DNA from 3 places in the Chromohalobacter sp. HP20-39 genome. Region 3 is predicted to be linked to each of the others. Evidence: predicted binding sites of a transcription regulator. Region 3 holds the regulator's gene; each other region holds the start of a gene.
What was found. Region 3 encodes sigma-54, which starts transcription at its own class of promoters, with help from an activator protein. Its sites were predicted from a motif close to TGGCACNNNNNTTGCTNT; they were not measured.
Positions count from the first base shown of each region.

Region 1: the regulator sigma-54 is predicted to act here: its motif matches at 5,993-6,010, upstream of RVY79_RS09290 (DUF3305 domain-containing protein).
Region 2: the regulator sigma-54 is predicted to act here: its motif matches at 4,338-4,355, upstream of glnL (nitrogen regulation protein NR(II)).

Region 1 is NZ_JAWHTP010000003.1:545,393-555,668, forward strand. Features, by position in the region: gene RVY79_RS09265 (formate dehydrogenase subunit alpha) at 1-2,075, opposite strand, end outside; gene RVY79_RS09270 (twin-arginine translocation pathway signal) at 2,109-2,330, opposite strand; gene RVY79_RS09275 (molecular chaperone) at 2,394-3,077, opposite strand; gene RVY79_RS09280 (4Fe-4S binding protein) at 3,080-4,744, opposite strand; gene RVY79_RS09285 (DUF3306 domain-containing protein) at 4,940-5,512, opposite strand; gene RVY79_RS09290 (DUF3305 domain-containing protein) at 5,517-5,942, opposite strand; gene RVY79_RS09295 (formate dehydrogenase accessory sulfurtransferase FdhD) at 6,102-6,989, shown strand; gene RVY79_RS09300 (helix-turn-helix transcriptional regulator) at 6,986-7,909, shown strand; gene RVY79_RS09305 (APC family permease) at 8,093-9,541, shown strand; gene RVY79_RS09310 (XRE family transcriptional regulator) at 9,641-10,273, opposite strand.
Region 2 is NZ_JAWHTP010000002.1:113,892-124,167, reverse strand. Features, by position in the region: gene RVY79_RS04125 (polysaccharide deacetylase family protein) at 1-463, opposite strand, end outside; gene RVY79_RS04120 (glycosyltransferase) at 611-1,573, opposite strand; gene glnA (glutamate--ammonia ligase) at 2,062-3,471, shown strand; gene RVY79_RS04110 (DUF4124 domain-containing protein) at 3,621-4,229, shown strand; gene glnL (nitrogen regulation protein NR(II)) at 4,390-5,463, shown strand; gene ntrC (nitrogen regulation protein NR(I)) at 5,479-6,888, shown strand; gene RVY79_RS04095 (oxaloacetate decarboxylase) at 7,277-8,140, shown strand; gene RVY79_RS04090 (deoxyguanosinetriphosphate triphosphohydrolase) at 8,163-9,500, shown strand; gene RVY79_RS04085 (alpha-amylase family protein) at 9,535-10,276, opposite strand, start outside.
Region 3 is NZ_JAWHTP010000003.1:217,087-227,362, forward strand. Features, by position in the region: gene ptsN (PTS IIA-like nitrogen regulatory protein PtsN) at 1-51, opposite strand, end outside; gene hpf (ribosome hibernation-promoting factor, HPF/YfiA family) at 58-366, opposite strand; gene RVY79_RS07605 (RNA polymerase factor sigma-54) at 503-1,936, opposite strand; gene lptB (LPS export ABC transporter ATP-binding protein) at 2,061-2,786, opposite strand; gene lptA (lipopolysaccharide transport periplasmic protein LptA) at 2,832-3,356, opposite strand; gene lptC (LPS export ABC transporter periplasmic protein LptC) at 3,353-3,940, opposite strand; gene RVY79_RS07625 (KdsC family phosphatase) at 3,949-4,491, opposite strand; gene RVY79_RS07630 (KpsF/GutQ family sugar-phosphate isomerase) at 4,501-5,481, opposite strand; gene RVY79_RS07635 (ATP-binding cassette domain-containing protein) at 5,626-6,477, shown strand; gene mlaE (lipid asymmetry maintenance ABC transporter permease subunit MlaE) at 6,474-7,256, shown strand; gene mlaD (outer membrane lipid asymmetry maintenance protein MlaD) at 7,253-7,717, shown strand; gene RVY79_RS07650 (phospholipid-binding protein MlaC) at 7,737-8,405, shown strand; gene RVY79_RS07655 (STAS domain-containing protein) at 8,402-8,755, shown strand; gene RVY79_RS07660 (BolA family protein) at 8,907-9,161, shown strand; gene murA (UDP-N-acetylglucosamine 1-carboxyvinyltransferase) at 9,174-10,276, shown strand, end outside.

The sequences.
Region 1 (10,276 bases), 330 kb from region 3:
ACACCGTCGGCCAGCAGGTTGACGCCATCGTGCTCGACGCCGAAACGCGCCCGGAAAGTGAGACCACCCTCCTTGACGGGCTTGCTCATGTCGTAAAGTAGCGGCGTACCGGGGTGACCGAATTCGGCGGTGCCCCAGCAAGGCCAGGGGAGGCCGTAATAGTCGCCGTCGATGGGGCCACCCAACGCCTGCATGGAATGGAAATCGAAGGTATGCCAGTTCTTCTGGTGGGCTTTGAGGCGCTCGGGACTTTGACCGGTATAGCCGACCGTCCACATACCGGCATTGATTTCACGCAGCACGTCCTCAATGACGGGGCGGCCGTTCTCGATGGCGAAGTTACGCGTGAATTCATCGCCGAATCCAAGCTTCTGCGCCATGAGATACATGATTTCATGGTCGGGCTTGGAGTCGAACATCGGTTCGATGACCTGATCGCGCCACTGCAGCGCGCGATTGGTGGCGGTTACGCTCCCCGTGGTCTCGAACTGTGTGGCAGCAGGCAGTAGATAAACCCCGTCCGTACGGTCGTTCATTACGGCGGCCACGGTGGGGTAGGGGTCGACCACGACCATCAGCTCGAGCTGACTCATGGCCTTTTTCATTTCCGGACCACGGGTTTGCGAGTTGACCGCGTGCCCCCAGTAGAACATGCCTTTCAGGCTTGAGCGTTGGGCAATGTCTGCGTCTTCTTCGAGTACGCCATCGATCCAGCGCGAGACGGTAATCCCATTGGAGTTCATGGGCAGGGAGCCGTTGTACTCGCTCTGATCGAAGCGATTCTTGATCCAGTCGTAATCGACGTTCCAGATCTTGCTCCAGTGCTTCCATGCCCCTTCACTGAGACCGTAATAGCCGGGCAGGGAATGTGACATCAGGCCAAGATCGGTGGCGCCTTGCACGTTGTCATGGCCACGGAAGATGTTGGCGCCGCCACCAGAGACGCCGAGGTTGCCCAATGCCAGCTCCAGGATGCAATACGCGCGGGTGTTATTATTACCGGTAGTGTGTTGGGTACCCCCCATGCACCACACCACGCACCCCGGACGATTTTCACTGAGGCGCTTGGCGACATCGTACATGTCGGCCTCGCCGACACCGGTGATCGATTCGACCACGTCGGGCGGGAAGTTGGCGACTTCGCTACGCACCTTGTCCATGCCATAGACACGCTGTTCGATGAACTGCGTGTCTTCCCAGCCGTTTTCGAAGATATGCCACAGCAGGCCCCAGATGTAAGCGACGTCGGAGCCCGGGCGCAGACGCACATACTTGTCGGACTTGGCGGCGGTGCGTGTAAAGCGCGGATCGACCACGATGATCTGAGCGTTGTTGCGCTCTTTGGCCAGCAGAATGTGCTGCATGGCAACGGGGTGCGCTTCACTGGGGTTTGAGCCGATGAACAGAATCGACTTGCTGTTTTGTATATCGTTGAGCGAATTGGTCATCGCGCCATAGCCCCAGGTATTGGCGACGCCGGCGACGGTGGTGGAGTGGCAGATACGTGCCTGGTGATCGGTGTTGTTGGTCCCCCACAAGGCGGCCAGCTTACGCATCAGGTAGGCTTGTTCGTTATTGAACTTGGCCGAGCCGAGCCAGTAGACGCTGTCCGGGCCGTGCTTTTCACGCAGTGCCAGTACCTTGTCTCCGATTTCCTCGATGGCCTGATCCCACTCGAGACGCTGCCACTTGCCGTTGACCAGCTTCATCGGGTACTTCAAACGGCGCGTGGAATGGCCGTGCTCGCGCAGCGAGGCGCCCTTGGCGCAATGCGCACCCCGATTGATCGGGTGGTCGAACGCGGGCTCCTGCTTGGTCCAGACCCCTTCTTGCACCTCAGCGTAGACGCCGCAGCCCACCGAGCAGTGGGAGCAAATGGTGCGTTTGGTTTCGACGGGAGCATCGGAATACGCCGTTTTTTCCTTGGCGTTGGCGGCCTGCATCATGCCCTGGCCCATGAAGCCGGCAGCGGCGAGGCCGCCCGTCGCCACGCCACTGCGCTGCAGAAATTGCCGGCGGCTGATGCCCAGCCCACCCTGACGGGTGGGTTGGGAGGATTTTCGAGTCAATCGCATGGTTATGTCCTCAGTTCCGGTTCTCTCGACCGTTTAGTCGCGCAAGGTGGCGTAGAACGCCTTGACGTGATCGGTTTCGCGATACGTCGTTTCGCCCGCATCGGTAGCATCTGTTCCTTCATCCGACTGTGCCTGCGCCAGAGTGACATGGCCGACGGTCACGGCCGCACCCGCAGCGATCGTGCCCAGGCCGATGTTGCGCAAGAAGTGACGCCGGGCGGGGTTGTTCGACGTTTTATTGTTCGACTCTTTCATGAGGCGACTCCTGTGGTCACTGAGCACCGTGATATCGCCGTCAGGCAGCGTCATTGGTGCAGGTCATGAGTGGGTGTCCCCTTCGCTAAGCGTAGTGGGGGTTGGCGAAAACGTGACGACTTGCGCGTCGGGATCGCTTTGCAGCTGGTTATCCTCGCGGGAGAGGAAAGCATCACCCAGAGCGCCGACGCTGGCATAGAACGGGTCGTCGACCTCGGCCAGGTCACGCATGAAACGTAGCGCCCAAGGGCTCAGATGGCGCTTGAAGAAAGCCGCCTGTGCCTCGGCCTGCGACTCGATGAGCATGGCCATGACTTCGCACATCGCCGAGAAATGATCTTCGGGCTCCTTGACGTGCGCGGCGCGCTCGAAGCCCAGATGCTTGAGGTCATGGCGCAGTGCCACTAACGGCATTTCCATCAGTGAGCCGGTCAAATACCAGGAAGCATATGGCACGAGCTGGCCCTGGATTACGCCCACGAGCAAGCCAAAATGCACGTCATGCAGCGTTCCGGGGTGTCCGTGGCGTGCGGCCAGTGACAGCGAGGCCCAATGTCGCTTGAGTGCCGAGTTCTCGTCGTCGGGTTCGAGCGTGGCGAGAAAGTCGAGCAACTCCGCGTTGGGCGACTCGCGCACCAGGCGAGCCAGCAATAGATAGACATCGGCGCGCAGGGCGTTACGTTCCTCGAGCGCCGCCGTCAGGGACGCTGGTGAGTGATGGGTATCGCTATGCTCGGGCGTCGTCATCGTCATACCTTGAGCTGAGCGTTGGGGTCACGCGCCATGTCGTGCCAGATATCCTTGACGCGGCAGTCTTCGCACATTTCTAGGCGTTTGATGGCGTCGCCGGCGAAATAGGGGTGATCGGCGAGTTTCTGCTTGATCGAGGCAATGGTGCTGGCGGTGGCAAAAGGCTTGCCGCAGCTGATGCATTCGAACGGCGCTTCTTCCTTGACCGTCGCGACGTGGTTGCGGGTCTCCGGGGCGGCCATGAATCCGGGGTGCAGTGCAATGACCTGTTCGGGGCATGCGGTTTCGCACAGCCCGCACTGGACACAGGCGCTTTCCTGAAACTGCAGTGCTGGTGATTGGCCGGGACTGCTTAGCGCCTGAGTGGGGCATACCGCGACGCAGGCCATGCACAACGTGCAGTGGTCGGTATCGATATCCAGCGTGCCGAATGGTGCGCCTGTGGGCATGGCCACGCGTTTTTCGCTGGGCGTGCCACGTGCCGCGAGGAAGTCGAGGATGGTGTTGAGGGCCTCGCGCTTACCGTGTGGGCGCGTCGTCTCCAACCGTTCGTCGAGGGGCGGCACGATCGGCAGTGCGTCGCGTATGGCGATATCGCCTGCATCGATCAGGCTCAGGCGCCGGGGATCGTGGCCCAGCGATTCGAGCATGGTAATGGCCTGTGCATATTGATCGTGTACCAGCTGCGCCAAGGAAGGCGGCAGAGCACCATGCATGACGATGCGTACTTCGGCAGCGCCGCGGGCAAGGGCGCCAAGCCAGTGATCGAGCCCCGCAGCGCCGAGCTCCTCCAGCGGAACATCGAGTACATGGCCCGCCGCCGCAGTGGTTTCGCTGGCTTGTGTCTCTTGATCGAGAAAACGCACCACGGCGGTATCGCCGCCTTCGCTGTGATAGGTGGCAATAAGGCGCGCGATGTAATCGTCGAGGCGTTCCGGCGCGGGCAAGGCATAGCGAATGGCCCCGGTGGGACACGCGCTGGTGCAACTGCCCGCGCCGTGACAACGAAACGGGTCGATGACGATTTCCTGCTTGACGCTCGAGATGGCGTCGGCGGGGCAAATATCGAGGCAGCGCGTACAGCCGCTTTGGCCACGCCCGGCATGGGCGCATAAATCACTTTCGATCTGAAAATAGCGCGGCTTTTCGAACTCGCCGATGCACGCTTGAAGATCCCGAACGGCCTGCTCGAGGGGCGTCGCTTGTGTGACGCGGTGGTACCCAGGCGGCGGCAATTCGTACTGCAACAGCGCCGGTGTACCGAGGTCGAGAACGGCATCGAAGTGATCGCGCCCGAGGCTGGCCTGTGAAAGAGACTCGCCTCCGTCACGGGCGGTCAGATGAAACGTGCCCAGATAGCCTTCTAGATGCGGATGGGCGCAGGCGATATTGCGCACATTGGTGAGATTCGGTGCGGCGTCGTGGGGCAATGCGGATTGCGTCGTGACCAGTGTGATGCTGGCGAGTTCGCTGTCCGTGAGTGCCTGAACGGCACGTTGCAGGTCTTCCGCCGGCCCTACGATGGCGACATGGCCGTGGCTTACGTAGCTCACGGTGGGTGGGGCTAGGTTCTGCGGCCATGACACCTGCTGCAGGGCGGCCTCACGGGCGGCTACATTACGAGCGTCGCCATTTAGCGCGCGCGTATCGATGAATTGGGGCATGTCACCTCATCAACTTGTCGGTCTTGCCACGGGGCTTTGAGTTTTGTCGTGCCAATCGTGTGGCATCTCGTCTCGGTCTTTGCCGAGCTTTATATAATGTTATGACTGCAGGTTAGATACCCGTTCTCGTCGCAAACGAAGGGTTTGCCGGGCAAGATACGGGAGTATTCAGGCGGCCTTGGTATTTCCTATGGGTCAACTTGACGCACCCGAGCGCCCAGATGGGTCATTTGGCGCCTCTTCTTCCGACTGATCTATCTCTGTCGATTGGTGTGTCTGCACTGGTTCAGACGTGGCGTCTTTATCTTCTTCAGCGACCATGTCGGGTTGCAGCGTCTGCGTATCATCATGCTGCTCCGAATCTTGGGGCTCTTGTTCCTCGCGTAGCCATTGGCGCATTCGGGCGCTGACCTCGGGCATCATGCGCATCAATTGCGAATAATCCTCGTCGTAATCGTCTAGCCCGTCGCGCACGTTGTAGTTGCCAACCTTGAACATGCGGCGCAGGGCGCGGCGTTTGAGGAGTTCGCCGACCCCGGGCAGCATGAAGGCTCGGAAATCGTCCTCGGCGCCGAGCTTTTCCGGTTCGGGGAGTTGCTCATCCAGTGGGCGCTGAGGGTCGTAACCGGGGATCAAGGCGGCGGCGCGCGATGGTGCTTCGTCGCCTTCGCTCCAGGGTGGCGCCTGTGCTTGTTCAGGTGCCGTCGACGGCGTTTCTTCATCGCCATGATCGCGTTTGCGCTGTGACCAGCGTTGCATGAAGCTCATGACATCACTCCTGACTGGCGCGCCCGGCGCCTGCGCGTTTCTTCTTGCGGCCACCTTCGACACGTTCGCCGTGACGTGCGAGATAGGCCTCGATCCAAGCCTGTATCGCCAAGGGCATGGGGGTGTCGAGTACCTGGGTGTCACCATCCATCCAGTTGGCCGCGACTTCTTGGCTCGCGGTCAGCTCGCGCGGTGCAGGGCCGTCGTCGGTCGCCTCGCAGCGTACGAATAAGCGAGGGTGTTGGGAGTTCAAGTTGAAACGGTAGGCGGTACGTTCGGTGAGAAAGAGCGTCAGCGGCAGGACGTGGGGGCCGCGCTCATGGCATCCCGTGTCTGCAATGTACCAGGCCAGGGATGTGAAGCCTTTGACCTCCTGGCGCTGGAACGCCAGCTCGAGGCTTAAATATTTCAGGTTGTCGTCGGCCGCCATGGTGGTTGCCTCCCTGTAAGATGAAATATGACACGCTGTGTCTGCAGCATATAGCAAGCCGCGTGCCTGATGGCCTGGAAAATGCGTCATCGCTGTACATTTCTCTTGGGCATGCATGTCGTGCTTTGGGTATCCTGTCGCCACAAGAAGGAGGTGAGCATGTCCAATGTAGTGCTGAGTCGGGCGCGGATGCCGACAACACTCGAGATCGCGGTGACCGACGAATACGGTCAGCGCCGTCAACAGGCGATCGCCGCCGAGCGTGCCTTGACGGTGTACTTGAATCGTCAGGAGATCGTCACCTTGATGACGCTGGGGGCCGAGCCGGAAGCCCTGGTGCTGGGCTACCTGCGCAATCAGGGGCTTCTGGTGCGCGCCGAGGACGTCGAGGCGCTGCAGGTGGATTGGGACGTGGAGGCCGCTGCGGTGGTGACGCGCGCCTTGCCAGAAGATCTCGATGCGCGCCTTGCTCAGCGAACCGTGACCACCGGCTGTGGGCAGGGGACGGTCTTCGGGCGCTTGCTCGATGCCACCGACCTGCGTCCCTTGCCCTGCGAGCCGCTATCCCAGGCGGTGCTGTACCGTCTGCTCGACAATCTGGGGCAGTTCAACGAGACCTATCGCAATGCCGGTGCCGTGCACGGTTGCGGGCTGTGCCGTCAGGATCGCGTGTTGGGCTTCGTGGAAGACGTGGGACGTCATAACGCGGTGGATACGCTTGCCGGTCGCCAATGGCTGGCGGCCATAGGCGAAGGGACGTCGGAAGACGCCGAGCTGGCCACGGCGGATATTTTCTACACCACGGGGCGGTTGACGTCCGAAATGGTGCTCAAGGTCGCACAGATGGGGATCAGTGTGCTGGTCTCGCGCTCGGGCATGACACAGAAGGGCGTGGAATTGGCGAAGCGTTTCGGCGTGCTGCTGGTGGCGCGTGCCAAGGGACGTCATTTCCAGGTCGTCGACGAACACGCGCGCCTGGTGCTGGACGCCATGCCGGCGCCCCGCCCCGGGGACAAGGCGGCGTCTCGACACAAGGGCACCTCATGAGCGATTCATCCTCCGCGTCGCCGTTTCTCAACGTGCATCAGGTCGCCGAGCTGCTGCATCTCAACGAGAAGAAGATCTATCAGTTGGCCAGCGATGGCGCTATTCCCTCCACCAAGGTGACCGGCAAATGGCTATTTCCTCGGCGCCTGGTCGAGCAGTGGATTCTGGAGTCCTGTCACCACGGCGTGTTGGCCGATCGGCTGATGGTGACCGGCAGCGACGATCCGTTGCTCTCGGCGCTGATCATGCGACTCAATCAACAGCAGCAGGGGCATGCTTTCTATGGTTATAGCGTGACCGGAACACAACTGGGCTTGTCGCTGCTCTCGCAAGGGCGCGCCGATGTATGCGCCATTCATTGGGGGCGCGCCGAAGAAAGCGAGTTGCGCCATCCCGCCCTGGTGAGAAGCCATAGCGGTTATCGTCATTGGGTACTGGTGCGCCTGTTCCGGCGCAGTCAGGGGTTGATCATCCGTGCGGAGGATCGGCACCAACCGCACGACCCCTCGGGTCTCTTTGGTGCCAATCGGCGCTGGGTCGTCCGACAGGAGGGAGCCGGGTCGCAGCGCTTCCTCAAAGAGTGGCTGGCGAGCCATCAGTTGCGACTCGATCAACTCAATACCCAGGTCGTCGCGTATAGCGAGCGTGAGGTCGCCTCGCTCATCGCGCGTCACGAAGCCGATATCGGCCCGGGCACGCTATCGGCGGCCAATGAATTCGGCCTGGGCTTCATCCCCATCACCGAGGAGGCATTTGACCTGGTGACGCCGCGCAACGTGTATTTTCGGTCGCTGCTGCAGCAGATGTTCGATTATCTACACAGCGCCGCCGGCTTGACCCTGGTCCAGTCACTGGGCGGTTACACACTCGATGAATGCGGCAAACTGTTGTGGCGGGGCGACGACGTTCAGCATACCTAGCCTCTCTATTATTCTTATCGTCATGGCGTGGAAAAAGCGGATATTGCCTCGTACCCCGGGTTGTCTCGATTCACGTGGTCAATTATCTTCCTCGGCTGGCGTGCATTATATGAAACAAATGCCGCTTTCTGGACGCAAGATAAGTGCATTCAACAATACCGCTTTCCATAAACGAGTATCGCGATGAATCGAACAACCGCTTCCAATAAAGCAAGCGAACTGACGCGGGTCCTGGCGCGCAAGGATGTACTCGCGTTGGCGTTCGGCGCCATGGTCGGCTGGGGCTGGATCGTCATGACCGGCAACTGGATCCAGTCGGCAGGGAGTCTAGGGGCCATCCTGGCCTTTGTCATCGGTGGTATTGCCATCGTATTGGTGGGATTGACGTATGCCGAGCTGGCCTCGGCGATGCCTCAAGTCGGTGGCGAGCACGTATACAGCTATCACGCCTTGGGGCATTTCGCCTCGTTTCTCTGCACCTGGACCATCGTGCTGGGTTACATGAGCGTGGTGTCCTTCGAGGCCGTGGCACTGCCTACGGTATTCGAGAACTTGTTTCCTGGTTATGCCGTCGGCGATCTCTGGACGATTGCCGGCTGGGACGTCAAGGCCACTTGGGTAGCGGTCGGCGTCATCGGTTCGCTAGTCATGATGGCGATCAACTACATCGGCATTCGCACGGCGGCACTGGTGCAGAAGCTGGTCACCGTACTGATTCTGGTGGTGGGCGTGATGTTCATCACGGGGGCACTCTTCACCGGCGAGACCGCCCACATGGAGCCTCTATTCAATGTCGATAACGGCCTCGTGGGCGGCATCATGATGGTCATGATCATGGTGCCTTTCATGTTCGTGGGCTTCGATGTCATCCCGCAGGCGGCCGAGGAGATCAATCTGCCATTTCGTGATATCGGCAAGGTATTGATGATATCGGTCATCCTGGCAGTGTTCTGGTATGCCTTGATCATCCTCGGCACGTCGCTGATGCTCGATCCCCAAGCCCTGAGTGCCTCACATCTGGCGGTACCGGATGCCATGCAGGCCGTATTCGCGGCGCCTTGGGCAGGTAAGCTAATGGTGCTGGCGGGCATTGCGGGCATCATCACTAGCTGGAATGCCTTTTATATCGGGGGGTCGCGTGCCATCTATGCGCTGGCCCATGCGGGCATGCTGCCGGCGTTTCTGGGCAAGCTTCATCCACGTTACAAGACCCCCAGCAACGCGATCATCATGATCGGTGCGGTATCTTGCCTGGCGCCGTTTTTCGGGCGTCCGATGCTGGTCTGGTTGGTCGATGCTGGTGGGCTGGGCATCGTCATCGCATATTTGTTCGTGGCGCTGTCGTTTGTGGTAATGCGTTATAAGAACGCCAATATGCCACGTCCCTTCAAGGTGCCTTATGGCAAATTAGTCGGCATCGTTGCAGTCGCGTTGTCGCTGGGCATGGTGAGTCTTTATCTGCCAGGCAGTCCGTCTGCACTGTTGCCGATCGAGTGGGTCGTCTTCGGGGCGTGGATGCTGCTCGGCCTGGTGATGTACCTGTGGGCGCGCAAGCGCTATGGCGTGGCGTATAGTGACCGCATGATGGCCCGTGAGCTTTCCGGCGACAGTGCCGTCAAGGATATCGACTGAAGGTATCGGTATGGGTGCATGTCTCCCGACATGTCCAGCGTGAATGAAGAAGTAGTAGAAGCGCCCGGCCTCGAGCCGGGCGCTGTCATTCAAGAGGTATCATGCGTTCTCGCCGCGTGTGCATACGGAGAGCACCACGGCGTCTGATTCGCTGACGGACACCAGGGCGTGGCCCATGTCGCTGTCGAAGTAGATGCTGTCGCCATGGGCCAGGCGTAGCGGTTCGTAGAATTCGGTATACAGCAGAATGTCGCCGTCGAGGACCATCAGGAATTCCTCGCCGTCATGACGTACCCACTCCTGGAATTCGTCGAAGCTGCGGGCACGAACGATGGTTTTGAAGGGGATCATCCGCTTCTGTGCCAGTTGCCACGATAATAGCTCGTGCTCATAGGTCGGCGTGGGGTGCTGTTGGCCTTCGCCGACGCGCGTTAGATCGCGGCGACCGAGTGTGTGCGACTGCGGTTTGGGCGGCGTCAACAGTTGCGGCAGGTCGATCCCGAGGCCGCCGATGAGTTTCTGGACGGCACTAAAGGTAGGAGATATCTGGTCGTTCTCGATCTTGGACAGCGTCGAACGCGCCAAGCCGGTACGTTGGCTGACATCTTCCAAGGTCCAGTGGTTGGACAGGCGAATTTCCTTGAGGCGATCACCCAGACGTAGCGGCTCGACGAACGCTTTGCGTCCGGAGGCGATGCGCAGGGCGGCGTCGCTATCGGTTTGGGTAGCCATGAG
Region 2 (10,276 bases), on a different contig from region 3:
CGCCGAGGCATTCACGAACGCGCATGGGCTGGTTGCCATCCCAGAGGATGTCGCCGAGGGTCATCCGCCAATCGCCTTGTGGGCGGCCTGCATCGCCCGTGGTCAGAAACATGCTGGCCGGCAACGCCAGACGCTCGAGCTGTCGCAGCGCTACCTCGGCGGTGTCGCGCCAGCCGCCGTCGAAGGTCAGCGCAATGCGCGGGATCGGGTCGCGGTGCAAACGGCGGGCACTGGCCAAGGAGACGATCTGGGCATGATCGGTGAGGTGGTCGAGCAGCCGCCGGAAGCTGTCCGGGCCGAGGCAGTAGGGTGCTCGGTGCGGTAAGCGGGCGGCGGCTTCGTCGGGCAATACGCGCTGTATGACCAAGATCGCGCTGCGTCCGCGAAGCGGCTCGCTCAGGTTGCGTCGCCAGTGCCCGCGCAGGCGCTGCACGACGTCATGGGCAAGGCTGAGATGACTCATGGCGTGTCCCTCCGCACTGCTGTCGTTGCTCGGTGTGCGAGCGTTGTTGCCGTGGTGACATCCTGTCGCGGACGGCAAGGGGCTCCTTTGAAGAGTAATGTTGTGATGGCGGTTGCGATATCTATCAGCATATCTATTTGTCTCGATTTAGCCAGTCAGCCCCGGCTTGCCTCGTCGGCAGAACGTCATCAGTGCTGCGCCGGTAGCGATCAACTGCAAGGCGTGCAAGCTCCAGCGATAGCCGTGAACGCGATAAGTCTTGCGCGGCACCGGTGTGTCGTCGCGCCAGGTCATCAGCCCGGCTGGCAGTGCGCTGAAGGCCAGGCCCGCCATCCCGATCCCCGGCGACAAGGGCAGCCATAGCAGTAAGGCCAGCGGCAGACTCGTGCCCTGCACGAGCGCGGCACTCACGCGAGGGATGAGGAAGCGTGGATGCCGCACGGCGCTGGAGGTGTACAGACAATGCCGCTGATGCCGGCGCTGCCGATGCCACCAGGCTCCCAGGCGACGCGGGGCTGCGTGGTCGATCAGCAATGGTGCGTCTTGCCAGTAGAGATGTGCATGGCAACGCCACAGACGGACCAGGATGTCCAGATCGGCGCCTGCCTCGAGGCGCGGGTCATGGCCGCCGAGGCGCTCGTACCATTCGCGGGTGATAGCCAACTGGCCGGTGGGCCAGTCCCAGGGATGATCGTCAAAGCCACGTTGCGTACGGCTGAGATACCAACTGGCGAGCGGCGGCGCTAGCGGGGCGGCCGGGTAGCGGGCGCAGACGATGGCATCGGCGGCCTGGTGGCTAAAGGTGCGTGCCAGCCCTGACAGCCATTGCTCGGGTACCTCGAGCGCGGCATCCAAAAATACCAACACATCGCCATTGAGGTAGGCGGCGCCATGGTGGCGCAGTGCTCCCTGTCCATGTTGGGGCAGCACGGCGAAGCGGACCTGGCGCTGCGTCAGCAGGCATTGAGTGGGCGCATCCAGTGTGGTGAGCTGAACCAGCGTTTCGGTATGCCCGCTGAAGCCCGCGATGCTGCGTGTCAGGGCGCTCAGGCAGCGCTCCAGGTGCTGGGGGGCATGGCTGGCGTCTATTAGCAGGCTGTAAGTACGCATCGCTGAGTGTGCCTTGGGATCAGAGCCCGTATCGGGGGAGCTACCCCACAGACTGCGGGGTGGCGCGAACCCTGGCAATCATCGCCACGGCTGGTTTTTCTACCGCCATCCTGATGACGGATTTACGCGGATTCAGCCCATTGGAGGCGAGGTTCAGTCATCGGAAGAGGCTTGAGTATGGTGATGCACCAAATTGGTTCATGAAGGGGGTGAGCTGCACCTTGCTGGGGCGTCGTCGGCATTTCTGCACTTATATGTGGCGCGTCTAACGCTAAAGTGGTGCTGATGGGTGCCCGAGGAAGGTCTATTTTTTATTGTAGGATCATGCGTTTACCGAGGGTGCACTGAGATGGCCCAATGATTGGCATGCCTTCTGCATTGAAAAACGTAAATCGCATACCCGTGGGCAGCCGCTGGCGGGCATGCTACAAACGACGCTGAACACGCAAGCAAACGACTCGAGCCGTGGGCTCATAGTGGAGGAAATCATGTCCGAGAAGACCCTCGCCCTGATCGAAGAACACGATATCAAGTGGGTGGATCTGCGCTTTACCGATACCAAGGGCAAGGAGCAGCACGTCACGATCCCGGCCAGCGCCGTCGACGACGAGTTCTTTGAGGACGGCCAGATGTTCGATGGCTCCTCCATCTCCGGTTGGAAAGGCATCAACGAGTCCGACATGATCCTGCGTCCGGAAGATGGCAGCGGTTATCTCGACCCGTTCACCGAAGACGCCACGTTGGTGCTGCGCTGCGATATCATCGAGCCGGCCACTATGCAGGGTTATGAGCGTGATCCGCGCTCCATCGCCAAGCGCGCCGAGGCGTATCTCAAGTCCACCGGCCTGGGCGATACCGCTTTCTTCGGGCCGGAGCCGGAATTCTTCATCTTCGACGAAGTGCACTGGAACGCCGATATCCAGGGCGCGATGTACAAGATCACCTCCGAGGAAGGCGCCTGGGCGACCGATTCCACCAATGTGGAAGGCGGCAACTTGGGGCACCGTCCGCGCGTCAAGGGTGGCTATTTCCCGGTGCCGCCGGTGGACAGCTTCCACGACATCCGTAGCGCGATGTGCAACACCCTGGAAGCCATCGGTCAGTCGGTCGAGGTGCATCACCACGAAGTCGCCAACGCGGGCCAGAACGAGATCGGTGTCAAGTTCAACACCTTGGTCAAGAAGGCCGACGAAGTTCAGGAAATGAAGTACGTGATCCACAACGTGGCCCACGCGTACGGCAAGACCGCGACCTTCATGCCCAAGCCGCTGGTCGGTGACAACGGCTCCGGCATGCACGTGCACCAGTCTTTCTGGAAAGACGGCGCCAACATGTTTGCCGGTGACGAGTACGCCGGGTTGTCCGAGACTGCGCTGTACTACATCGGCGGCATCATCAAGCATGCGCGTGCCTTGAACGCCTTCACCAATGCCTCGACCAACTCCTACAAGCGTCTGGTGCCGGGCTTCGAAGCGCCGGTCATGCTCGCCTACAGCGCACGCAACCGCAGTGCGTCGATCCGCATTCCGTATACTGCGAGCCCCAAGGGCAAGCGTGTGGAGTTGCGCTTCCCGGATCCGACCGCCAACCCGTACCTGTGTTTCTCAGCGATGCTGATGGCGGGTATCGATGGCATCAAGAACAAGATCCATCCCGGCGATGCGATGGACAAGAACCTCTACGACTTGCCGCCGGAAGAAGGCAAGGCGGTTCCCACCGTGGCCGAGAGCCTCGATCAGGCGCTGGAAGCGCTGAACGCCGACCGCGCCTTCCTCACCGAGGGTGAGGTGTTCACTGACGACATGATCGACGCCTATCTCGAGCTCAAGCAGGAAGAGGTCGACCGTCTGCGCATGGCGACGCACCCGATCGAGTTCGACATGTACTACAGCTGCTGATCGCGTGCGATAGCATCCAATCAAGGTAGTGCCGCTGAGTGAGGCCCCGTCCGATGACGGGGCCTTTTACGTAATGGGAGGGAGCGGTGTTCTTTCGCAGCGCCTGGCGTGCGCTACACTGGGAGCCCGATTGGCCTGAGGAGAGCGACATGCGCGGTTTGGCCACCATCAGCGGGTGGGCGCTGCTTATGGCAGGCACGTGCCTGAGCGTGTCACTGGCGCAGGCGACGCCGGTCTATCGCAGCGTCGATGCCCAGGGGAACGTGACTTTTTCCGATCGTCCGATAGGCGAGAAAGTGGAGGTCGGGCCGGTGAACACGGTGCCGAGCCGGCCGGTCACTTCGACGCAAGATGTCGGGGAGGCTCGGGAGGCGCCCGCTGCGGGCGAGGCCGAAGCGTCGGCCTTTACGCCTTACGAGCGCTTGCGCATCACTGCGCCGGCGAACGAGTCCACGCTGCCCACTGGTGCGGCCGGCGACACGCAAGTCAGTGTGGCGATCGTCCCTGCCCTGCGCGATGCCCACCGGCTGCGTCTGATGGTCGATGGTGAAGTGCGTCAGGCCGCTCAGCAGGCGACGACGTTCTCGCTCAATGACTTGGTGCGGGGCGAGCACACGCTGCGTGCCGAGGTGATCGATGCCGAGGGGCGTGTGCTCCAACGTAGTGCCCCGGTCACGCTGTATGTGCAACGCGCCAGTGTGTACTTGCCCGCCAACCCCAATAATCCCCGCAACAGTGGTGGCAGCGGCGCTCAGTGAGCCGATTTGGCGCCCGGTGCTATCGATAGCCTCTTGTTTGCACTAATTTGGTGCAAGTTGTCGTCGCCCCACACTGGCTGCACTGCCATATGCCGGGCCGACACAGACTGGCGCGCTTCTTGCACTGTTAACGTACATGACGATGGATAATGGACGGGCCATGTCGGAACCTTCCCAGCAGCCGTTTCGCGAGCAGCAGCGCCTGCTCGAACACTTGACGACGGCCGTCGTGCTGCTCGATGGCAGCTTGCATGTGCGCTGGATGAATCCGGCCGCCGAGTCGTTGCTGGCAACCAGCCGGGTACGGGTCTTGGGGCAGCGGCTGGAAAGCCTGGCGGGCGTCGAGGGCAGCGTCGAAGCGGTGTTGCTCAAGGCGCGTGATGAGTTGCATCCCTTCACCCAGCGCGAGGCGTGCCTGACGTTGCCATCGGGCGATTCGGCGACGGTGGACTTTACCGTGACGCCGATGTCTGCCGATGAGCTGTTGATCGAGATCGAGCCTCGCGATCGCTTGTTGCGTATCTCCCGCGAGGAGGCGCTGATCGCGCGCCAGGAGACCATCAAGGTACTCACTCGTGGGTTGGCACACGAGGTCAAGAATCCGCTGGGCGGCATCCGTGGTGCGGCGCAACTGCTCGAGCGCGACCTGCCCGACCCGCAGCTCGCCGAGTTCACGCGGGTCATCGTCGAGGAGGCAGACCGCCTGCGCGATCTGGTCGATCGTATGCTGGGGCCCAACAGCATGAGCCGCCACGAGCCGCTCAACATTCACAAGGTGCTCGAGCGCGTGCGGACCTTGCTGGAGGCCGAGCATCCGCGTACCCAGTACGTGCGCGACTACGACCCCAGTTTGCCGGAGCTGGAGGGCGACGAAGCGCAACTGATTCAGGCGGTGCTCAACGTCGCTCGCAACGCCGTTCAGGCGATGGAGGAGCATGGCATCGACGGCCCACGCCTGATCCTGCGCACCCGGGCCCGGCGTCAATTCACGCTGGGTGCCGAGCGGCATCGGCTGGTGTGCGAGCTGGGCATCCTCGATAACGGCCCCGGCATCCCCGAGACGCTGCGCGAGACGCTGTTCTACCCCATGGTCTCGGGGCGCGCCGAGGGCAGTGGCCTGGGCCTTTCCATCGCGCAGTCGATCCTGCATCAGCACCAGGGCTTGATCGAGTGCGACTCGGTGCCCGGGTGCACCGAATTCCGCTTATTGATTCCGCTTGAGAGCCACCATTGAGGCTCGGGAGGCCCTATGACTGACGTCGCACGCATTGTAATCGTCGACGATGACCGCGCCATTCGCTGGGTACTGGAGCGCGCGCTGGCGCAGCCGGATCTCGAGGTGCAAAGCTTTGAGCGCGCCGATACCGCGCTGGAACAGATACTGCGTCAACCGCCCGATGTGCTGCTGACCGATATCCGTATGCCGGGACTCGACGGGCTGGATCTGATGGCGCGCATTCGCGAAAGCCACCCGGACTTGCCGGTGATCGTAATGACCGCGCATTCCGACCTGGACAGCGCCGTGGCGTCGTATCAGGGCGGTGCCTTCGAGTATCTGCCCAAGCCGTTCGATGTCGACGAGGCCTTGGCGTTGGTGCGCCGCGGCGTGGCGCACGCCCGCGAGCGGCGTGCGCCGGCGGCGGTGCCGGAAGGCCTGTCGGCGGAAATCATCGGTGAGGCGCCGGCCATGCAGGAGGTCTTCCGCGCCATCGGGCGGCTCTCGCAATCGCATATCACGGTGATGATCAACGGTGAGTCGGGGACCGGCAAGGAGCGTGTCGCCCAGGCGTTGCATCAGCACAGCCCACGGCATGGCGGGCCTTTCATCGCGCTGAACATGGCGGCGATTCCCAAGGACCTGATGGAATCCGAGCTCTTCGGCCATGAAAAGGGCGCCTTCACCGGGGCGACCTCGCAGCGTCGCGGGCGCTTCGAACAGTCCGATGGCGGCACGCTGTTCCTCGACGAGATCGGCGACATGCCCGCCGAGACCCAGACCCGCTTGTTGCGCGTGCTGGCGGATGGCGAGTTCTACCGGGTCGGTGGTCATACGCCGGTCAAGGTCGACGTGCGCATCATCGCTGCGACCCACCAGCATCTGGAGCGCCTGGTCGAGGACGGCCGCTTCCGCGAGGATCTGTTTCACCGCCTCAACGTGATTCGTATTCATCTACCGCGTCTTGCCGAGCGGCGTGAGGACATTCCACGCTTGGCGCAACACTTCCTGGCCGACGCCGCCAAGGAGCTTGCCACCGACCCCAAGGTATTGACCCAGGAAGCCGAGCAGCACCTCACGCAACTGCCGTGGCCGGGGAACGTGCGCCAGCTCGAGAATACCTGCCGTTGGCTGACGGTGATGGCGTCGGGCCGTGAGGTGTTGGTCGAGGACCTGCCGCCGGAGCTGCGTGATATCGAGGGTACTGAAAGTGCCGGCGGTGACTGGCGCGGCGCCTTTCGCGAGTGGGCTGACCGTGCCCTGGCGGCGGGGCATACGCATCTGCTCGAGGAGGCGGTGCCGGATTTCGAGCGCATCCTCATCGAAACCGCGCTCAAGCACACCGGGGGACGCAAGGGCGATGCCGCCGAGCTGCTCGGCTGGGGCCGCAATACTCTGACGCGCAAACTCAAGGTGCTGCTGCCGGCGTTGGCGGACGAATAGCCCAAACTGCTCGGCTGGGGCCGCAATACCCGCTCTCGACAAGGGCGGGGTAAGCTCAAGGTGCTATTGCCGGCACTGGCCGATGAGCGAGTGCCTTGTTTGAGAGGGTTTTGGGGTTGGCGCGCTTGGCGTTCTCCTGCCATCGCTTTCTTTCCACCGCAGCCGTGGCGTGACAAGGCATGCTCCGTGCATCTTGGCGAGCGGCGTAATATCCTTCCCCTCCTAAGGTCTAATCGATGCCTCCTTGCCGCGTTATGACAGGTGATTCGTCAGCGGGAGGCATCGTCGTTCGCCAGCCAGGCTGGCCGTGTTCAATCCGATCGCCGTCCGCTGTGTGGGGCTTCTCCCCGCGCGCTGCACGGCCGTCGCGTGACAATAGGAGTTTTGAGTGGCAACCCCCTCGCAACACGATCTACGTAACGACTTCCGTGCCCTGCTGGCGTCCGATCAATGCTTTTTCACCGCCTCGGTATTTGACCCCATGTCGGCGCGCATCGCCGCGGACCTGGGCTTCGAGGTGGGTATCCTGGGGGGCTCGGTGGCCTCGTTGCAGGTGCTGGCGGCGCCGGATTTCGCCTTGATCACCTTGAGCGAGTTCGTCGAGCAGGCGACCCGCATCGGCCGCGTGACGCGGCTGCCGGTGATTGCCGATGCCGATCACGGCTATGGCAACGCGCTCAATGTCATGCGTACCATCACCGAACTCGAACGTGCCGGGGTTGCGGCGTTGACCATCGAAGATACCCTGCTGCCGGCGCAATACGGGCACAAGTCCACCGATCTCATCCCGCTCGACGAGGGTGTGGGCAAGATGCGCGCGGCGCTGGAGGCACGCATCGATCCGGCGATGGCGATCATTGCGCGCACCAACGCCGGTCAGCTCGACGATGACGCCGCCGTCGAGCGCGTGTGTGCCTATCAGGCGGCGGGCGTGGATGCCATCTGCCTGGTGGGTGTGCGTGACTTCGATCATCTCGCACGTCTGGCCGCACCGCTGGATATCCCGCTGATGCTGGTCACCTACGGCAACCCCGAACTGCGTGATCGTGAACGTTTGGCCGCGCTCGGCGTGCGCGTGGTGGTCAATGGCCATGCGGCCTACTTCGCCGCGATCAAGGCGACCTACGACTGCCTGCGCGAGCAGCGCGACATTGCCGCCAGCGAATTGAGCGCGTCGCAGTTATCCACACGTTACTCTACGCTGGACGAGTATCGTGCCTGGGCACGCGATTATATGGATGTGAAAGAGTAGGCCTCGACAACCGGAGAGTGCGATGAGCGCCATGCAATGGGAGCGTCTGCTTGACCCTACCCGCCTCAATGACAAGCACGGAGGCTCGCGCGATGAGATCGGGCGTAGTCCGTTCCACAAGGACCACGACCGTATCGTCTTCGCCGGCTCGTTTCGGCGTTTGGGGCGCAAGACGCAGGTGCACCCGCTAACCGATAATGATCATATCCACACCCGCTTGACGCATTCGTTGGAGGTGGGCTGCGTAGGGCGCTCGCTGGGCATGATCGTTGGCGAGCAGTTGCGCGAGCGGCTGCCGGATTGGATCACGTCCGCCGATCTGGGGGTCATCGTGCAGGCGGCCTGTCTGGGGCACGATATCGGCAATCCGCCGTTCGGACATGCCGGCGAATATGCCATTCGCGACTGGTTCAAGCGTGCGGAAGCAGAGGGCAGCGGGTTACTGGCCGACCTGTCGCCGGCCGAGCGTGAGGATCTGCTGACCTATGAGGGCAACGCCCAAGGCTTTCGTATCGTCACCCAGATCGAGTACAACCAGTTCAACGGCGGCATGCGCTTGAGCGCTGCCACGTTGGGCACGATGCTCAAGTATCCATGGACGGTGGAACGTGCCTCGCGGGCCGGCAAGTTCGGTTGTTACCAGTCGGAACGTGAGTTATTGGACGAGGTTGCCGGGCGCCTGGGGTTGTTGCCGCGTGGCGAAACCGCCTGGTGTCGGCACCCGCTGGCGTATCTCGTCGAGGCTGCCGACGATATCTGCTATGCGTTGCTGGATCTCGAAGATGGCCTGGAGATGGGCATCCTGCGCTACGACGAAGTCGCCGAGATTCTCATCCAGATCGCCGGAGGAACGCCGGCGGGTTATGACGACATGCGTGCTCGAGGCGTGTCCCAGCGGCGGCGTATCGCGGCCTTGCGCGGCGCGGCGATGGAACGTGCGGTGAACGATGTCGCGGCGGTGTTCGTGCAGCATGAAAGTGCACTGTTGGGCGGCACGCTGAGCGGCGATATGCTTGAGCTATGTCATCCCGATCTGGGATGGGGTGTGGGCATGGCCAAGCGGATCGCCCGCGAGCGCATCTTCCAGAATGAACGCAAGGCCAAGCTGGAGATCGGCGCCTACACGACGCTAGGTATTCTCCTCGAAGCCTTCATCGGCGCGGCGTATGAGCTTCACCACAGTGGTGAGTCCTCCTTCAAGCACCAGCGCGTGCTGGCGTTGATCGGTGAGAACACGCCCAAGCCGTCGTGGTCGCTCTATGCCAGCTACCGGCGCATGCTCGACTTCATCGGTGGCATGACCGACCACTACGCCGTCGACCTGGCGCAGGAAATGGGGGGTCGGCTGCGCGGCGAGTGAGTGTGCTCGCCACTCGCCGCGCAGGCGTCTCGCTTCAGCTATCGTTGGCAGTGGCAGGTCGGTCGTAACGCAATGCCACGGCGCCATTGGCGGGGACTGTGACGTTCACGCGACCAGTATCATCAACGCGTAGCACGTCGTCACCGATCAGGTTCTGATAAGTACCGGAGGACAGGCCAGTGGTGAGTGTCGCGGTCCAGTCGGTGTCGTTTCGGTTGAACGCTATGAAGCCACGCTCACCGCGTGAAAATGCAATGCGCGACTCGCCGCCAGTTTGCCAGTGCGTCACCGGCGCGTTGCCCACGGCTTGGCGAAATCCCACCATGGCCAGCACCGCTGGCTGACGATGCTCGCACACCCAATGCTCGTTGTCGCAGCGATCCGCGCCATCGGCGGTGTAGACAGGCAAGGTTTTCCAACTGCTGGGACGTTGAGGCGGGCCTTGATCGGTGTCCTCGAAGCGGTAACTCGACATCAATCTCGGTGTCCCGTAGGGCCAGGCAAGCATGAACAGCCGCCCCAAGGTGTAGCGTGTACCGCTCCCAAAGGTCATTACCATGCCCGCGGCGCCGTGTCCTCGCTGGTTATCGTGGTTGTCGATGAAGACCAGGGCACGTTCGGATGGGACCCAGTTCGATGCCTCGCCGAGATCGCGCAGTCGGGCAAGGTCTCCACTCATGAACGCGCGTGATAGCCGAGGACCGTAGCGAAACTCCGTCACATCGCCGTTGCCTAGGTAGTCTTGAACGGTGATCGGCTCGTTGCCCATGTCGATC
Region 3 (10,276 bases):
GGCGACGCCGAAGAGTGCGCGCTCGGGGGGTAGGATGCTTTCCAATGTCATGGCGGATTAACGGGCACCGGCGCCCTGAGCGCGTGCCTGCACCTTTTCCTTGTGTTTGACGAGTTGGCGATCGAGTTTGTCGGTTAAGGCGTCGATAGCGGCGTACATGTCGTCGCTTTGAGCATCGGCGTGAAGATCCGCACCCGCGGCATGAAGCGTGCATGCGGCCAAGTGACGTTCTTTCTCGATGGATAACGTGACTTGGACGGTAGTGATGTTGTCGTAATGGCGTTCCAGACGCGCGAGCTTTTCATTGACGTAGTCGCGTAGAGCATCGGTCAGTTCGATGTGATGACCGGTGATATTGGCTTGCATGGCACGCTCCTATTCCATCGGTTGGCTCTTCGATTGTAACCCTTTTTAGAGCGCTGCATAGCCCTGAGCAGGCGTTGGCTGACAAAGGTCGCGGCGAGTCTACGCAGCGTGGTAAGTGCGTGCAACTCGCCCTCCATCAGGCGAGTCGTTTGCGCTCACTGGAAGAAGGAATGCCCATCGCTTCACGGTACTTGGCGACGGTGCGTCGTGCGACCTGAATCCCGTCCTGGGCCAGCAGGTCGACGAGCTTGCTGTCGGATAGAGGCTTGCGTGGCGGCTCGTCACCGATCAATTTTTTCAGCCGCGCGCGGATTGCCGTGCTGGAATGAGCATCGGTTTCGCCTTGACCACCGACGTGGCTGGAAAAGAAGTATTTAAGCTCCAGGACGCCACGTGGGGTATGAATGAATTTCTGCGTGGTCACGCGGGAGATGGTCGATTCATGCATATCCACTGCGCTGGCGATATCGGCCAGGATCAGTGGTTTCATTGCTTCCTCGCCGTGTTCCAGGAAATCGAGCTGGCGCGCCATGATCTCCCGTCCCACGCGCAGCAAGGTGTCGTTACGGCTCGAGAGGCTCTTGAGCAACCATTTGGCTTCCTGCAGATGTTGCTTGAGAAAGGTATTGTCATCGCTCTTGTCGGCGCGCTTGATGAGCGCGGCGTAATCCGGCTGGATGCGTACCCGGGGGAGCGCCTCGGGATTGAGCTCGATGCGCCAGTCCTGTCGAACGCGGCGTGCGATCAGGTCGGGGATGACATAGTCGTTGCTGCTGTCCTCGAAGGCGAGGCCGGGCCGTGGATCGAGCGTGCGAACCAGCGCGATGACATGATCGAGTTCCTCCTCGTCGAGGCGCAGGCGCCGCTTGAGCAACTTGCGATCGTTGCCGGCCAGTGCCTCGAGGAACTGGCGTACCAGGCGTTTGGCCTGGGTCAGCAGCGGCATGTCCTCGGGTAGAGCACCGAGCTGCAACAATAGGCACTCGCGCAGATCGCGGGCACCGACACCGGTGGGATCGAACTGCTGCACGCGCATCATGACGTGTTCGACATCGCTGGTCTTGAGCCCGGAAAGGCCTTGGCCGCGAAGGCCCTCGACCAGTTCGTCGAGAGAGAGGGTGAGATAGCCGTCGGCACCCACGGCATCGATCAGGCTCTCGGCGATATCGCGGTCTTGCGGTGTCATGTCGGCCATGGCGAGTTGCCAAGCCAGGTGGTCATGCAGGCTGGTATGCGCGGTATTGCGCTCTATGTCGGGTCCTTCCTCGCTACTACCGCCTCCGCCCGTCAGCGAGGAGCCGGCATCTTGATAGGTGTCGCTCCATTCGCTATCCAGCGACAGGCTCTCAGGGATGTCGTCCGTCCAGTCATCCTCCTGCTGGGATTCGCTGACCTCGCGTTCGTCGAAGTTCTCTTCGAGTTCCAGCATGGGGTTGGAGTCGAGCGCTTGCTGAATCTCCTGGCGCAAGTCCAGCGTCGAGAGTTGCAAGAGCTGGATGGCTTGCTGTAATTGAGGCGTCATCGTCAGCTGGGTGCCGACGCGAAGCTGCAGCGTAGGTTTCATGGACATGGAGAATCGGTCGTCGCTTCCTGAAACGGTGCCCGTACGTTATCCCGCGACGACGTCACTTGCAAGAACGGAAGCAACAATCGTGCCATTTATATAAGCGCAGGGCGGTTCCAGTAGCTTGCGCTTACAGTCGGAACTCATGGCCGAGATAGACGTCGCGTACTTTCTGGTTGGCGAGGATGGCGTCGGCATGCCCCTCGGCGATGATCTGTCCGTCGCCGACGATATAGGCGTTATCACAGATATCCAGGGTTTCGCGGACGTTGTGGTCGGTGATCAAGACGCCGATATCACGATCGCGGAGTTGGCGAATGATGCTCTTTATCTCGCCGACGGAAATCGGATCAACCCCGGCAAAGGGTTCGTCGAGCAAGATGAAAGCGGGTTCGGTGGCCAGGGCGCGGGCGATCTCGACGCGACGGCGCTCCCCTCCGGACAGGCTCATGCCGGGGTTGTCACGGATGTGGGTGACATGGAACTCCTCGAGGAGGCGTTCGAGTTGCGCTTTGCGCGCGGCCTTGTCGAGATCGCGGCGTGTTTCGAGAATCGCCATGATGTTGTCGGCGACCGAGAGCTTGCGAAAGATCGATGCCTCTTGGGGAAGATAGCCGATGCCGGCGCGGGCGCGTTCGTGCATGGCGGCGTGGGACAGGTTGCGCTCGTCGATATGCACGCTGCCGGCGTCGGCACCGACCAGTCCGACAATCATGTAGAACGAGGTGGTCTTGCCGGCGCCATTGGGGCCGAGCAGACCGACGATGCTGCCCTGGCGTATGGTCAGGCTGATGTCATGCACCACGCGGCGGCCCTTGTAGCTCTTGGCGAGGTTGGCGGCGCTCAGGGTCTTCATGGGTGTCGGATCCTGCCTGGCTTGGATGAAGGAGTCACGGATATATCACTCGCTGTCGCGGGGCGTCAGCGTCATGCGTACGCGTTGATCGCCCTTGCCGTCATTGTCGGAGCGGGCGTGTACCTCTTGGCGGTCGAGAAAATATTCGACATAGGCGCCATTGAAGGTATCCCCGGCCTGGTGAAGTTCGGCATGATCAATGAGCTCCACACGCCGCTCAGCGGCATGATAAATCACAGTATCGCCCCAGCCTTTGGCCACGGGTTCGTCGGGAGCGGGTTTTTGTTCGAGATAGGCGCGTTCGCCATCGCTACCATGGGCGGTGACCGTGGAAACCTCGCCCTGCGCGTTGCGTTGAATTTCTACGCGTGCGGCCGTCAATTGCATGCTGCCTTGTTGCATATCGACATCGCCGGTGTAGACAGCAGTGCCAGCCTTGTCGTCGAGATCCAGTTGGTCAGCGGCGATCTCGATGGGCTGGCTGGCATCGCTTTCCAGTGCGAGCGCCGTGTGACTGGCGAGTCCCAGTGCGGCGCAGACCAGTGCCGTCTTCAATGGTCGTGTCATCATGATTCGTCCTCGGCAAGCTGTGGGTGGTGACCTCGCACATCACCGCTCAGACGCGCTTGATCAGTGTCGATCCAGGCATCGAAGCGATTGCCGCGCACGCGTTGCTCATGCTGCCGCAACACGGCCTCGGTGTCACTCCAGGCGTGGCCAGTGCTGGACTTGTAATGCAGCACGTCGGTGTTGAGACGCCAGCCCTGCTCGGGTTGTACGAGCTGGGCATGGCCGGTCAGGGTGAGCAGGTCGCGTTGCGGCCCGAGGCGCCCCTTATCGCCCGAAATATTCCATTGACGGCCTGCCGCGTCACGTATTGTAGCTTTCGGTGAAGTGGCGCGAATGACATCGTCGGCGGGAGTGTGCACGAGACGCGGCGATTTAAGCGTCTGGTGGGCAATACCTTGCTCGTTGAAGCGCGTCATGGTGACGCCCTCGAGGTAATAATCCGGCTCACCGGCGGAGTCGCTGGGGACGGGGCCGGGCGAAGAAGTGTTACGTTGTTCGACGATAGCCAAACCGATGCCGAGTATGACGAGGATCAGCAACAGTGCGATGCGCGTCCATTTACGAGAAGACAAGAAAGTCGGCATGGTCCTGTTCACTCTAGATCGTCAAGGTACGGTGCCAGGCTGGCGTCCCAGTGTCCCTGGCAGCTCAGCAAGGCATCACAGATTTCGCGTACCGCGCCTTGACCACCCGGGCGCGACGGAATCCAGTCGGCGTGCTCGCGCACATAGTCCGGTGCATTGCTCACGCTCAGGCCGAGCCCTGCGGCGCGAATAGCGGTCAGGTCCGGCAAGTCGTCGCCGCAGTAGGCGACTGACTTCATCGGTAGAGCGAGCTGTTCACATAGGGCTTGAAGCGCCACCAGTTTATCCTCCCGCCCTTGCTGGACATAGGCGATATCCAGTGCCTCGGCCCGTCGGCTGACCATGGACGATTCGCGCCCGGTGATCAACGCGACGACGACGCCGCTTTGCTGCAGCAGCTTGATGCCGAGGCCGTCGAGAATGTTGAAACACTTGGTTTCCTGACCATCGCTTTGAAAGTGCAGCGTGCCATCGGTGAGTACACCATCCACGTCCAGCGCCAGTAAGCGGATGCCTCGTGCCTTGGCACGCCAGTCGGCGGAATGCGTCATAGGGGCTCCTCAAATGACGCCGCTGGCCAGTAGGTCGTGCATATGCAGCGCCCCGACCGGGCGGCCTTCGTCGTCGACCACGGCGAGTGCCGTGATGCGGTTATCTTCCATGATCTTGACGGCCTCGGCGGCGAGCAGCTCCGGCCGGATGGTTTTACCGCCATGGGTCATGACGTCATCGACACACAAGCTGCGCAGGTCATCATGGCGGTCGAGAGTGCGCCGCAGGTCACCATCGGTGTAGATGCCGGCCAGATGACCGGCCTCATCGATTACGCAGGTGAAGCCTAGGCCCTGGCGGGTGATTTCCAGCAAGGCGTCGCGTAGTGGACTGCCCAGCGCGACGCGGGGCAGGCGCTCGCCGTGATGCATGAGGTCTTCGACCCTGAGCAGCAGGCGTCGCCCTAGGCTACCGCCGGGATGCGACAGGGCAAAATCTTCTGCGGTGAAACCGCGTGCTTCGAGCAACGCCACTGCCAAGGCATCGCCCATGGCTAGCGCGGCGGTCGTCGAGGTAGTCGGCGCGAGGTCAAGCGGGCAGGCCTCGCGGGCCACGGCGGTGTCCAGGTGCGCTTCGGCGTGGCGTGCCAGGCTCGAGCCAGGGCGCCCGGTCATGCTGACTAGAGGAGTTCCCATGCGCTTGAGAAGTGGTAGCAGTGCCGTGACTTCGGCGGTTTCGCCCGAGTTGGAGAGGGCCAGGACGACGTCACGGGGTGTGATCATGCCCATGTCGCCGTGGCTGGCCTCGCCGGGATGGACGAAAAAGGACGGTGTACCGGTGCTGGCCAGGGTTGCGGCGATCTTGCGGGCGACATGCCCGGATTTGCCCATGCCGGTGACGACGACGCGCCCTTCGCAGTTCAGAAATAGCCGGCAGGCATGGTCGAAGCCCTCGTCGAGGCGGTCGATCAATGCCGCGATGGCTTGTGATTCGAGTGTCAGCGTGCGTCGCGCGCTGGCTCGATAATCTTGCTCGGTAACAGTGTTCATGATGGTGATTGTTGCCCTTCGCGGCCTTGGGCTCAAGCTTCGCCGGTCTCGGGAGAGCAGCGAGCGAATTGGGGCGCTCATTAAACGCACTCGGCGAGAGTGTTGCAAGGCGAGGCTGGCGGTGATCGCCAGAGTTAGGATACGATGTTCGATAATTATCGAGACGTGGATGAGCCTTACGTGACTGACACGACCCTGGTCGATGTCGAGGGGTTGCATTTCTCGCGGGGTGAGAATGACATCTTTCGTGGCGTCGACCTGAGTATTCCCAAAGGCAAGATTACTGCGGTCATGGGCCCCAGTGGTACGGGCAAGACCACGCTGCTCAAGTTGATCGGTGGTCAGTTGGTGCCGGATGCCGGGCGTGTGTGCATCGCCGGTGAGGATGTGCATCGCCTGTCCCGCCGTGCGTTGTTTCGCATGCGGCGGCGCATGGGTATGTTGTTCCAAAGTGGCGCGCTTTTTTCGGATTTGAACGTTTTCGAGAATGTGGCGTTTCCGCTGCGCGTGCATACCGACCTGCCGGAAACCATGGTGCGGGATATCGTGCTGATGAAGCTGCAGGCGGTGGGCTTGCGCGGGGCGCGCAATCTGTCGCCGGCGGAGCTTTCCGGTGGTATGGCCAGGCGGGTGGCGCTGGCGCGCGCCGTGGCGCTCGATCCCGAATTGGTGCTTTACGACGAGCCGTTCGTGGGCCAGGACCCGATTTCTAAGGGCGTGCTGGTAGAGCTGATCAAGACGGTCAATCAAGCCTTGGGGCTGACGGCAGTCATCGTGTCGCATGATATCAAAGAGACGCTATCCATCGCGGATTACGTGTATATCATCGCCGACGGCCAGGTCATGGCGCATGGCACGCCGCAGACGCTGGACGTCAATCGCGACGCGCGCGTCAAGCAATTCGTGCATGGCGAGCCCGATGGCCCGGTGCCGTTTCATTATCCGGCGCCCGATTTTTATCGCGATATTCTGGCCACCAGAGGAGAGGGTCCATGATCCGGTCTATTATGTCGCTCGGCCGGGGAACGCTCGAGGCGTTGAGTGCGTTGGGCCGGGCGGCGGTGTTTTTGGCGCAGTCGGTGCTGGCCGTTCCATCGCGCGAGGGATGGCACCTGTGGCTGCGACAAATGCATTTCATCGGCGTCATGTCGCTGGCGATCGTGCTGGTGTCGGGGCTTTTCATCGGCATGGTGCTGGGCTTGCAGGGGTTCACGATTCTGGTCGGCTTCGGTGCGGAGGATGCGCTCGGACAAATGGTGGCACTGTCGCTGTTGCGTGAGCTGGGGCCGGTGGTAACGGCTTTGTTGTTTGCGGGGCGTGCCGGTTCGGCGCTGACGGCCGAGATCGGGCTTATGAAAGCGACCGAGCAATTGACCAGCATGGAAATGATCGGGGTTGATCCGCTACGGCGTATCGTGGCACCGCGCCTATGGGCGGGATTTGTCTCGATGCCGCTGTTGACCGTGGGCTTCAGTGTAGTGGGCATCTGGGGCGGTTATCTGGTCGGCGTCCAGTGGTTAGGCGTGTTTGACGGCTCCTATTGGAGCAACATGCAGAGTAACGTCGCGTTCGTCGACGATATTCTCAACGGCATGCTCAAGAGTGTGGTGTTTGGCCTCGTGGTCACCTGGATCGCGGTGTTTCAGGGCTATGATTTGATCCCCACGTCGGAAGGTATCTCGCGGGCCACGACCCGTACGGTGGTCTATTCCTCCCTGGCGGTGCTCGGACTCGATTTCGTGCTGACCGCGCTGATGTTTGGAGAACTTGGATGAAGCGCAGCAAGATGATGGAGTTCGGCGTGGGACTGTTCGTCCTGGCCGGCATTCTGGGCATGGTCTTTCTCGGCTTGCGAGTCAGCGGCCTCAGCTTTGGCATGCCGCAAGATACGTTCACCCTGCAGGCCAATTTTTCCAACATAGGTGGGCTCAAGTCGGGCTCTAGGGTGGCCATGGCGGGCGTGACCGTCGGGCGGGTCAGTGATATCACGCTCGACACCAAATGGCTCGATGCCCAGGTCACCATGGAGGTCGATGAGAGTCTCGAGGGCAAGATCCCGCGCGATAGCACGGCAGCGATTCTGACCTCCGGCTTGCTCGGGGAGCAGTATGTCGGCCTGAGCGTAGGGGGCGCCCCCGAAATGCTCGAGGATGGCGACACTATTCGCGATACACAGCAGGCGCTCGTGCTGGAAGAATTGATTCAACAGTTCGTGTCGAACATGTCAGGCAATTGAGCCAAGGAGATTTCAAATGATGGCATCAAGGCAATTCGTGGCCCTGCGTTTCAAGCATCTTTGTACATTGCTATTGGCATGCTTGTGGTGCGTTACGCTGACGGCGCAGGCCCAGCAAGATCCGCAGCAGCTGATCGAAGATAACGTTGCTGCGTTAATGAAAAAGCTGGAAGGACGTAAGGATTATTACGCCAAGCACGAAGAAGAGCTCGAGTCGCTGGTCGACGAGAGCCTCGACGATGTCGCCGATTTTCACTATATCGCCGCTAGCGTGATGGGGCGTTACTTCCGTATTGCAACGCCCGAGCAGCGCTCGCGCTTCGTGGATGTGTTCCGTGAAACCCTCATAGATACGTATGCCCAAGGGCTTGTGACGTTCGACTATCGAGACATCCGTGTTCTTGAAGGCAGCGATGAGCGACGTTATGAGAATCAGGCGAGTGTAGAGATGGAGGTGGTATCCACTAATGGCGAGGTGTATCCGGTGGAATACACGTTGCACAAACGCGAGGGAGAGTGGAGCGTGATCAATGTCATCGTGAATGGCATCAATTTGGGGCTGACGTTCCGCAATCAGTTCGACCAGGCCATGCGTGACAATAATCGTGACATTGATGCGGTCATCGAGGGCTGGACGCCGAACGTGGCCACCGAGGAGCTCGAAAAAGGCGGCGATGATAACCAATGAATGTCTTGCTCGAGGGTGATGATGCCCGGCTCGAAGTGCGCGATGAGCGTATTCTGAAAGTCGACGGCGAGGCGGACTTCGATAGCGCTGCCTCGCTGGCGGCTAAAGGCCGAGAGTGGTTGCAAGGCTTGTCGCGCGATGCCGAGGTCGAGTTCGATCTGACTGGCGTGAGCTGTGCCAGCAGTGCCGTGCTCAGCGTCCTCCTCGAGTGGCTGCGTTGCGCGCAGGCGCATGACGTGCACATCGTGCATGTGGCCTTGTCGCATCCCTTGGCGCGGTTGACGGCCATGGCGGGGTTGGATCCTCTACTTCCCAGTGACGAGGCACGGGGGTTTTCCGAAACGTCATGACAGGCGTGGACGTGCCTATTCAATTTCAGTGCACAAAGCGGCGTCGCCAACGGCGTCCGTTTTCTTTATCATGCCTGTTCGAAATCCCGACTTATCTAACGCACCCGCGCATCTTACGCGTGCCGTGCCGTAGAACAGGAGCCAACGCCTTATGCAACCCAGCGACGTCAAGGCCCTACTCGAATCACGTATCGACGATTGCCAGTTTCATATTCAAGGTGAAGGCTGCAATTTTCAGGTGGTCGCCGTCGGCGACGTTTTTGAGGGCCTGTCGCCCGTCAAGCGTCAGCAGATGATCTATTCGGCGTTGTCCGACGAGATCGCCAGTGGTGCCTTGCACGCCATCAGCATCAAGACCTATACCCCGTCTCAGTGGGAGACAGCCCCTGAAAACGTGGGCGTCTAAGCACGGAATTCCATGGACAAATTGATCATTACCGGTAATGGGCCGCTCGACGGCGAAGTCTGGGTGAGTGGGGCGAAGAATTCCGCCTTGCCGATTCTGGCGGCGACCCTGTTGGCGGACGAGCCGGTGACTATTGGCAACCTGCCGCATCTGCAGGATATTACCACCACGCTCGAGCTGCTCGGACGCATGGGCGTCGAGCCGGTGATGGGCGACAAGATGAGTATCCAGCTCGATGGCTCCCAGGTGACGCATTGCCATGCGCCCTACGAGCTGGTGAAGAAGATGCGTGCTTCGATCCTCGTGCTCGGCCCTTTGCTGGCGCACTTCGGTACGGCCGATGTGTCCTTGCCGGGGGGGTGCGCGATCGGTTCGCGTCCGGTCGACCTGCACCTGCGCGGTCTCGAGGCCATGGGCGCCGAGATTCATGTTGATGGCGGCTACGTGCAGGCGCGGTGTTCGGGACGCCTGAAGGGCGCCACGATCTTCTTCGATACCGTAACCGTGACGGGAACCGAAAACCTACTGATGGCCGCGACGCTGGCTGAGGGCACCACAGTGCTCGAGAATGCGGCCCGCGAACCAGAAGTGGTGGATCTCGCTGAGTGCCTGATCGCCATGGGCGCCAAGATCCGCGGCCACGGCTCGGACACGATCGTGATCGAAGGCGTGCCGCGCCTGCACGGATGTCATTACGATGTCATGCCGGATCGCATCGAAACGGGCACCTTCCTGGTGGCGGCCGCAGCGACCAGTGGCCGCGTCAGGGTGCGCCATACCCGCGCCGATACGTTGGAAGCCGTGCTCGCCAAGCTCGAGGAGGCCGGCGCTCGCGTAGAGGTCGGCGACGATTGGCTGGAAGTCGACATGCGTGGGCGGCGTCCGCAGGCCGTTAATGTGCGCACTGCCCCTTATCCGGCGTTTCCCACCGACATGCAAGCCCAGTTCGTCGCACTCAATTGCGTCGCCGAAGGCTCGGGGACAGTGGTCGAGACGATCTTCGAGAATCGCTTCATGCACGTGCAGGAGCTCAATCGCATGGGTGCGCAGATCGCACTGGAAGGTAACACGGCGGTGATTACCGGCGTCGAGCGCCTCTCCGGCGCGCCGGTGAT